DNA from 3 places in the Streptomyces sp. NPDC046859 genome. Region 1 is predicted to be linked to each of the others. Evidence: riboswitches for the same ligand, from Rfam matches in the RefSeq annotation. Region 1 holds a riboswitch; each other region holds the start of a gene.
The links. A riboswitch is a leader RNA that binds a small molecule or an ion and turns the genes downstream of it on or off. The one in region 1 is predicted to bind cyclic di-AMP.
Positions count from the first base shown of each region.

Region 2: linked by a shared signal. The riboswitch ahead of ABZ899_RS33970 (LysM peptidoglycan-binding domain-containing M23 family metallopeptidase) and the one ahead of ABZ899_RS21060 (M23 family metallopeptidase) in region 1 are both predicted to bind cyclic di-AMP.
Region 3: linked by a shared signal. The riboswitch ahead of ABZ899_RS16400 (C40 family peptidase) and the one ahead of ABZ899_RS21060 (M23 family metallopeptidase) in region 1 are both predicted to bind cyclic di-AMP.

Region 1 covers NZ_JBEYXR010000013.1:183,935-186,189, reverse strand. The annotation lists gene ABZ899_RS21060 (M23 family metallopeptidase) at 1-726, opposite strand, end outside; cyclic di-AMP (ydaO/yuaA leader) riboswitch at 738-895, opposite strand; gene ABZ899_RS21055 (PP2C family protein-serine/threonine phosphatase) at 1,128-2,213, opposite strand.
Region 2 covers NZ_JBEYXR010000038.1:32,084-34,338, reverse strand. The annotation lists gene ABZ899_RS33975 (SGNH/GDSL hydrolase family protein) at 1-76, opposite strand, end outside; gene ABZ899_RS33970 (LysM peptidoglycan-binding domain-containing M23 family metallopeptidase) at 373-1,299, opposite strand; cyclic di-AMP (ydaO/yuaA leader) riboswitch at 1,304-1,460, opposite strand; gene ABZ899_RS33965 (tyrosine-protein phosphatase) at 2,044-2,255, shown strand, end outside.
Region 3 covers NZ_JBEYXR010000009.1:167,388-169,642, forward strand. The annotation lists gene ABZ899_RS16390 (ABC transporter permease) at 1-64, shown strand, start outside; gene ABZ899_RS16395 (hypothetical protein) at 435-728, shown strand; cyclic di-AMP (ydaO/yuaA leader) riboswitch at 1,067-1,274, shown strand; gene ABZ899_RS16400 (C40 family peptidase) at 1,278-1,751, shown strand; gene ABZ899_RS16405 (ATP-binding protein) at 1,912-2,255, opposite strand, start outside.

The sequences.
Region 1 (2,255 bases):
GCCGGTCGGCGCGGCGAAGTCGAGGCCCGTGTGGTGCCCGGACGACCAGTAGGCGCCGGCCTCACCGAACGTCGAGGTGAGGGTGTACGAAGAGGTCGGCAGCGTGTACTGCTTGGCCAGCTCGGCGAGACGCTCGGCCTCGGCCTTCTTGCGGGCCTCCTCCTCGGCGGCGGCCTTCGCGGCGGCGGCCTTCTCCTTGGCCTCCTTCTCCGCCTTGGCGGCCGCCTCGGCGACCTCCTTCTCGGCGGCGGCGACGGCGGCCGCGGCGGCCTTGCTGTCGACCTGGTCCTGCTGGAACTCGGCCTGGGCGATGATCCGGCTGCGCAGCGCCTCACCGGCGTCGGAGCCGCTCCGGGCGGTCTCCTCGCCGGTCTCGCCCATGGTGCTGAGGGCGGTGGTGGTGTCGCCCGCGGCGGAGTCGTCGTCGGAGATCAGGGGCAGGTCGGGAAGGGTGATGGCGACCGGCGGCTTGCCGCTCTGCGCGGTGGCCATGCCGCCCGCGCCGACGGCCGCTATGACGCCGACGCCGAGAACCGTGGAGCTGCGGGCGAGTCCCCCGCCGCGCTGCTTGGAGACGCGGTGCCTGCCGCGCACGGGGCGGAGGGACTCCGCGGTGGGGTTCCACTCCTCGAAGGGGCCGTCGTCGGTGCGGTCGTAGCCGAAGGTGTCGGCGGTGCGCTGACCGGGTACGAACGGGGCATGGGGAGCAGGACGGTTCGACGCCACGTGGGCGTACTCCTTTCCTTCCTTCTCGCCTACCGGGTTAGCTGACGGGTTCGGAGCAGGAAGGTCTCCTACGCGCGTATACGTACCGTGATGTCACGGTGGTATCCGCGCGATTCACCCCAAGGTGGTGGTTCCCCGGTTCCTTCGCAGGATTCGGCGCGTGCGCACGGAGCCGCCTCTTGTGACGGCTGGGACGACCGCGCTGCGTTATCGAACGTTAATAGACGCGGGGTACGGATTCCAAGCCGTTCCACTTGATCATTAACGTTTTCCGGCTGGACTTACGGGTCATGAGCGGGCCAAATCGGGCGAGTTGCTCTCGTCGATTCGCCCATCCGTTTCTGACGGTGTATCAGTCGTTATGCGGAGGGGATTCGTTCACTCACCGTCCGTGAGAGACGTCAGGGGCGGCGCACGGCCAGGAGGGCCAGATCGTCCGCCATGCCGCCCCCGGAGTGCCGGCGTGCCTCGGCCGCCAGCGTCCCGAGCAGCACGGCCGGTTCGCGCAGCGCGTCGGCCCGCCCCGCCAGAGCCTGCTCGGGGTCGTAGAAGCGGCCTGTGCGGTCGCGTGCCTCCGACAGCCCGTCGGTGTAGAGCAGCAGCGTCGCCCCGCTCGGGAACTCGGCCTCGTCGGCCCGGTCGGGCCAGGTGCCGAGCCAGCCCATGCCGAGCGGCAGCGCGGGATCGCTCGCGGACAGCGGCCGCACGGCTCCGTCGGCGTACAGCAGCAGCGGCGGGGGGTGCCCCCGGTTGACGACACGCACCTTCGGCGCGCCGTGCGGCAGTTCGGCGAGGACGGCGGTGGTGAAGCCCTCGCGGGGGTCCCCTCCGTCGCTCCGGCCGCTCTCGCGTGCCAGGGCCCGCTCCAGCCGCTGCGCGACCGCCTCCAGGGTGGTCTCCTGCTCGGCGGCCTCCTGGAAGGCCCCGATCATGGCGGCGACGGCGCCGACCGCGCCGAGCCCCTTGCCGCGCACGTCGCCCACGATCATCCGGACGCCGTGCGGGGTGTCCTGCACGGCGTACAGGTCGCCGCCGATGGAGGCGTCCTCCTGGGCCGCCTCGTAGAGCGCGGCCACCTGGAACCCGCCGACCCGTTCGGCCGGTTCGGGCAGGAGGGCGCGCTGGACGGCCTCGGCGACACGGCGGGCGGAGGCCAGGCGTTCGCCGCTGCGGCGGACGAGGACGTTGATGACGACGGCGAGCGCGGAGACGACGACCACGGTGACCAGTTCGGTGACCGCCTCCACCGTCTCCAGCCCGCCGACGGTGAACCGCACGACGAGCAGCGCGCAGACGGCGGCGGCCCCGGTGCACACCGTGCCGTGCAGCGAGTAGAGGGGGGCGGCGACGAGGGGCGCGGCGGTGAGGAAGGGGGCGCCGGAGAACGCGAGGGGGGAGGCGAAGTCGTAGGCCAGTCCGGCCGCGATCAGCAGGGCGGGCAGCGCCCGGACCGACCGGCGCACGTACGAGATTCGCCCTTCCTCCACCTGACCAGGGTTGCCGAAGCGGTGGCGGCGGGCGAGCGGGGT
Region 2 (2,255 bases), on a different contig from region 1:
CGAACGCCCCGTCGGGGCCGGGGTCGCCGACGCCCTCGGTGAAGCTGTCCCCCACCGCGACGTACGACCCGATCACTGCTCTGCTGTCACTCTTCGAATCGTCTGCCACGTCGGGACATGATTCACCTTCCGATGTGACCTACGCGACCGTAGGAAGAGGTTGACGAACGGTGAGATAAGCCACTGCCAAAGCCTTCACCAAAGCCGGAATACGGCCTCTGGGCGGGACGTTGAGCGCCGGAACGCGACCCGTGCACACCCGGGACGACCGAAGGCCGGGCCCCGGGGATCGGGGTCCGGCCTTCGGCTGCGTGTCAGGCAGGTGGTGCGCGTGCGTGTCAGGCAGGTGGTGCGCGCCGTGCGGTGGGGCGGTCAGCCGATGGCGACGCCCTTGGAGCGGAGGTAGGCCACCGGGTCCACGTCCGAGCCGTAGTCGGGCGTGGTGCGGATCTCGAAGTGCAGGTGCGGGCCGGTCACGTTGCCGGTCGCGCCGGAGAGGCCGATCTGCTGGCCCGCGGTCACCGTCTGGCCGCTGGAGACGGACAGCGAGGACAGGTGGGCGTACTGGGCGTAGTAGCCGTCGGCGAGCCGGATGACGACCTGGTTGCCGTACGCGCCGCCCCAGCCGGCGGAGACGACGGTGCCGGCGCCGACCGCCTTCAGGGGCGTGCCGGTGGCGGCGGAGAAGTCCACGCCGGTGTGGTAGCCGCTGGACCACATGCTGCCGGCGACCTTGTAGGAGGTGCCGACGGCGGCGGTGGACACCGGGGCGGTGAAGCCGTTGACGGTGCTCGCCTCGTCGGCGCTCTGCGCGGCCGTGGCGGCCTTCTTCGGCGCGGTGGCCTTCTTCGGCGCGGCGGGCTTCGCGGACGGCTCGGACCGGGAGGTGGACGGGGCCGACGCCTTGGGTGCGGCGGTCGCGGCCTTGTCGCCGATCGAGAGCTTCAGACCCGGGTGGATGAGCGACGGGTCGGCGCCGACGGCCTCGCGGTTGTCGGCGTAGAGCTTCTTCCAGCCGCCGCGGACGTCCTGCTCGTCGGCGATCTTCGCCAGGTAGTCGCCGCGCTGCACCTCGTAGGTGCGCGTCTTCTGGGCGGAGGTCTTCTGCGCCGGGGCCTTCTCGGCGGCGACCTGGACGGACTGGACCGCCTTCTCCGGGACGGACTGGCCGGTCGCGGCGTGGGCGCCGGTGGCCCCGATCAGCGGCAGCGCGAGAGCGGCGCCACCGGTTCCGGCGACGGCGATCGTCCGGGTGAAGCGCAGGGACTTGGGACGGCGATGCTTACCCTTGGCGGGCATGGCGAATTCCTCTCCGGCGCCTGCGAGGTGAGCTGTCGGGTGCGGGCTGGAGATGCCCGGTCGCGTCGGGACGCGACTTGACCCCAAGCCTGTTCCGGGACCGGAACAGGCGATGTACCTGTGGGTCCCCCGCTCCTGCCGTGGACGGGTGAGTGTGCGCGGATTCCGGTCGGCGGCAGGATTCGGCGTCCGTCCGGATTGGTGGCGAACGTAAGCGAGAAAGACGCATGGGAACAAGTGAGGGGTTCCGACCGAATGCGTTCGTCTTGATCCCTTACGGGATCCACCGGTCACACTCCGTGTATTTCGAAGAGGTCGCCACCCTCGAATTCCCATGCGCGGCAGGCCGATTACGTGAACATGACGGGCGACGCACCGTCACCAGTATGACGCTCCTCACGTGACGTCGCTCCAGGTTTCCTTATTCCGGAGCGAGTTGGAATGAAGGCATCAATTCGGACAGAAAGCCTAGATGCGACGTCAACGGATATCCGGCACATCGAACCTTCGGCGCGAATCCGGCCGGAATCCCAGAGGGAGTCACGCCGCACTGCAGTCGAATCGGGATGAAACGCCCGCCATTGATGATGACATACGGCGACTTTGCCCGTTTCGGGCCATTGATCCTGAGCTGTCGCCTGTGGACAACTGAATGGCGCACACAGTCATGTCGTATCGTCAGAGGCGCACCTCGCCGGCCTCACCGCCGAGCCGCGCCGGCGGGGCCCACCGGGAGGAGCCCCCGTGACGCAGCAGATCCCGTCGACCGAGCCCGAACTGGCCGGTGTGCGCAACTTCCGCGACGTGGGCGGTCTGCCCACCGTGGACGGACGACGGGTGCGGCACGGCGTGCTGTTCCGCAGCGGCCACCTCGCCCACGCCACCCCCGAGGACGCCGCCTTCCTCGAGTCGCTGGGGCTGCACACGATCTTCGACTTCCGCAACGCGGCGGACCA
Region 3 (2,255 bases), on a different contig from region 1:
CCTCAAGGCGAACGCGACCACGAGGAGCCCTGCCCCGGCCCGCCGGCCCGCCCCCGCCGGCTGACCCCGCCCGCGCCGGCGGAACCACCGAACCGGCCGTGCGCCCCCGCTGCAGCGGACGGGGGTGCACGGCCTCGACGCGTCCGAGACGCGACAGGCGGCAGGGGGCGACCCAGCCCGACCTTCACGCCGGGGGGCCACCCGGGGCCTCAGGTGGGCTTCGGCCCCCGGTGCTCCGCCGTGCGGCCGAAGCGTTGGTGTGCGGGGAGCGGACGCGACCTCGCGGACCTGCGCGGCCGCGCCCCCAGGTGGCCGCCGATCCCGAGCGCGAGGCCGTGTTTCGACGCCCAGGAGGCGCTGTGGTACCGGCCGGTGGACCGCGCGGCCGCGACCGCCCGGACGAGGGGCGGTGACCGGAGGATGCCCACCCCGAGTTGCCGCCCCCTCCCGCGCCGACGCGCGCGGAGGCGGAGCCGATCGACCGTCACCTGGAGGTCGTGGACCTGCTGGGCCGTATCGACCCGGCGAAGGACGGCGACATCTACCGGGGCCTGCGCGCCGCCCGGGCGCTCGTCGGCAAGGCGGTCGCGCTCCGGGACGCGCCGGCGCCGACGCGCCGTCGGGGCGAGACGGAGCGGCACGCCCGCACGCTGGAGCGTGCGCTGCGCGTCCTGGACGGGGAGCGCCGCACGGCTCGCGTCACGCTGCCGCCGCGCTCCGACAGTTGACGGCGCCACAGCCGCGATCCGGACCCGCGGCCCGCCGCCGCGCGTCTGCCGCCACGCCGAAACGGACCGAATGGCGTACCCCCCGTCGGCGTATTCCGTACTCCTTCCGTGCGCTCGTACGGCTTGCGTCACGGGCGGGACACACAGCCGGATTTGAGCCTTCCGCCGCTGGTCCGGGGCTCGTCGGGCACCTGGCCACTTCCTCGAACGCAGTAGCGTCCACCCGAACGGGTGAGTGGTGAGTAACACCACAAATCCCCGGTTCCGTTGGGATTTTCGTTCTTCCGTGCGCCAAGATCCCTGACTGACGACAAGCCCCCGCCGCAGCGGCGGGGCGATCGGGGCGGACGCCGAGTCCTGCCGCCGCCCGGATGACCGGTCGACAGGAGTGGATCGGCAGGAGTGGAGGACCCGAGCAAGACGGGTCGCCGGTACGGACGTTCGTTCGAATCGAGCAACCCTTGGGGTGAAGCCGCGACGCGGCCGGGCAACTTCGCCAGCCCGAATCCGACAGGTCATCCTTCACAGGCGGCTGACGAAGGGTTGCGCATGACTGCGCTCAATCGTGTCCCGTCGCTCATGGCCAGGGCCGGTACGGCCTCGGCCCTCACTCTCGCCGCGGTGGGCGGCTCGATCGTGGCGCCCGGTCTCACCTCGGAGGCGGAGGCCGCCACACCGGCGACGAAGGCACTTCGGATCGCCGCCTCGAAGAAGGGGTCGCCGTACAAGTGGGGCGCCACCGGCCCGAACCGGTTCGACTGCTCCGGGCTCACGCTGTACTCGTTCAAGAAGGCCGGCAAGAAGCTGCCCCGCACGGCGGCCCAGCAGTACAACAAGACCCGCCACATCTCCGCCTCGCATCGCAAGGCCGGTGACCTGGTGTTCTTCCACTCGGGGTCGTACGTCTACCACGTGGGCATCTACGCCGGTAAGGGCAAGATCTGGCACTCCCCCAAGAGCGGTGACGTGGTCAGGCTGCAGAAGATCTGGACGAGGAGCGTCTGGTACGGCCGGGTGAAGTGACCCCGCGGGGCGCCCACGGCGCCCCCACCCCCGCCGGCGCCCTCCCGGAGCGCGGAGGGCGTCCGGCACGGGCCGGGCCCTCCGGCGCCTCCGGGGCCTCCCGGGGCCGGCGGGGGCGGAACGCGCCGCGCGGCGCCTCCTGCGGCGCCACGCGGCGCTCCTACGGCTCCTGCGGCGTCGCGACCGCGACCGGCGAGGCCGGTACGGTCCACGGCAGCTCGATGGAGACCGTCTTGCCGCCCTCGCGGGTCGGCCACACCTGCATTCGGCCGCCGCACTCGGCGGTCAGCCAGCGGATGATCACCATGCCCCGGCCGTTGTCCTGCTGGACGGCGGCCGGCAGCCGTTTGGGGAACCGCGGATGGCTGTCGGTCACCCCGATGCGCAGCTGCTCGTCGCGGTCGAGTTCGAGGTCCACCGTGAAGGTGGGCGACTGCCCGAGGGTGTGCTGGACGGCGTTGGTGGTCAGTTCGGAGACGATGAGCCGGATGGTCTCCGCCGCGT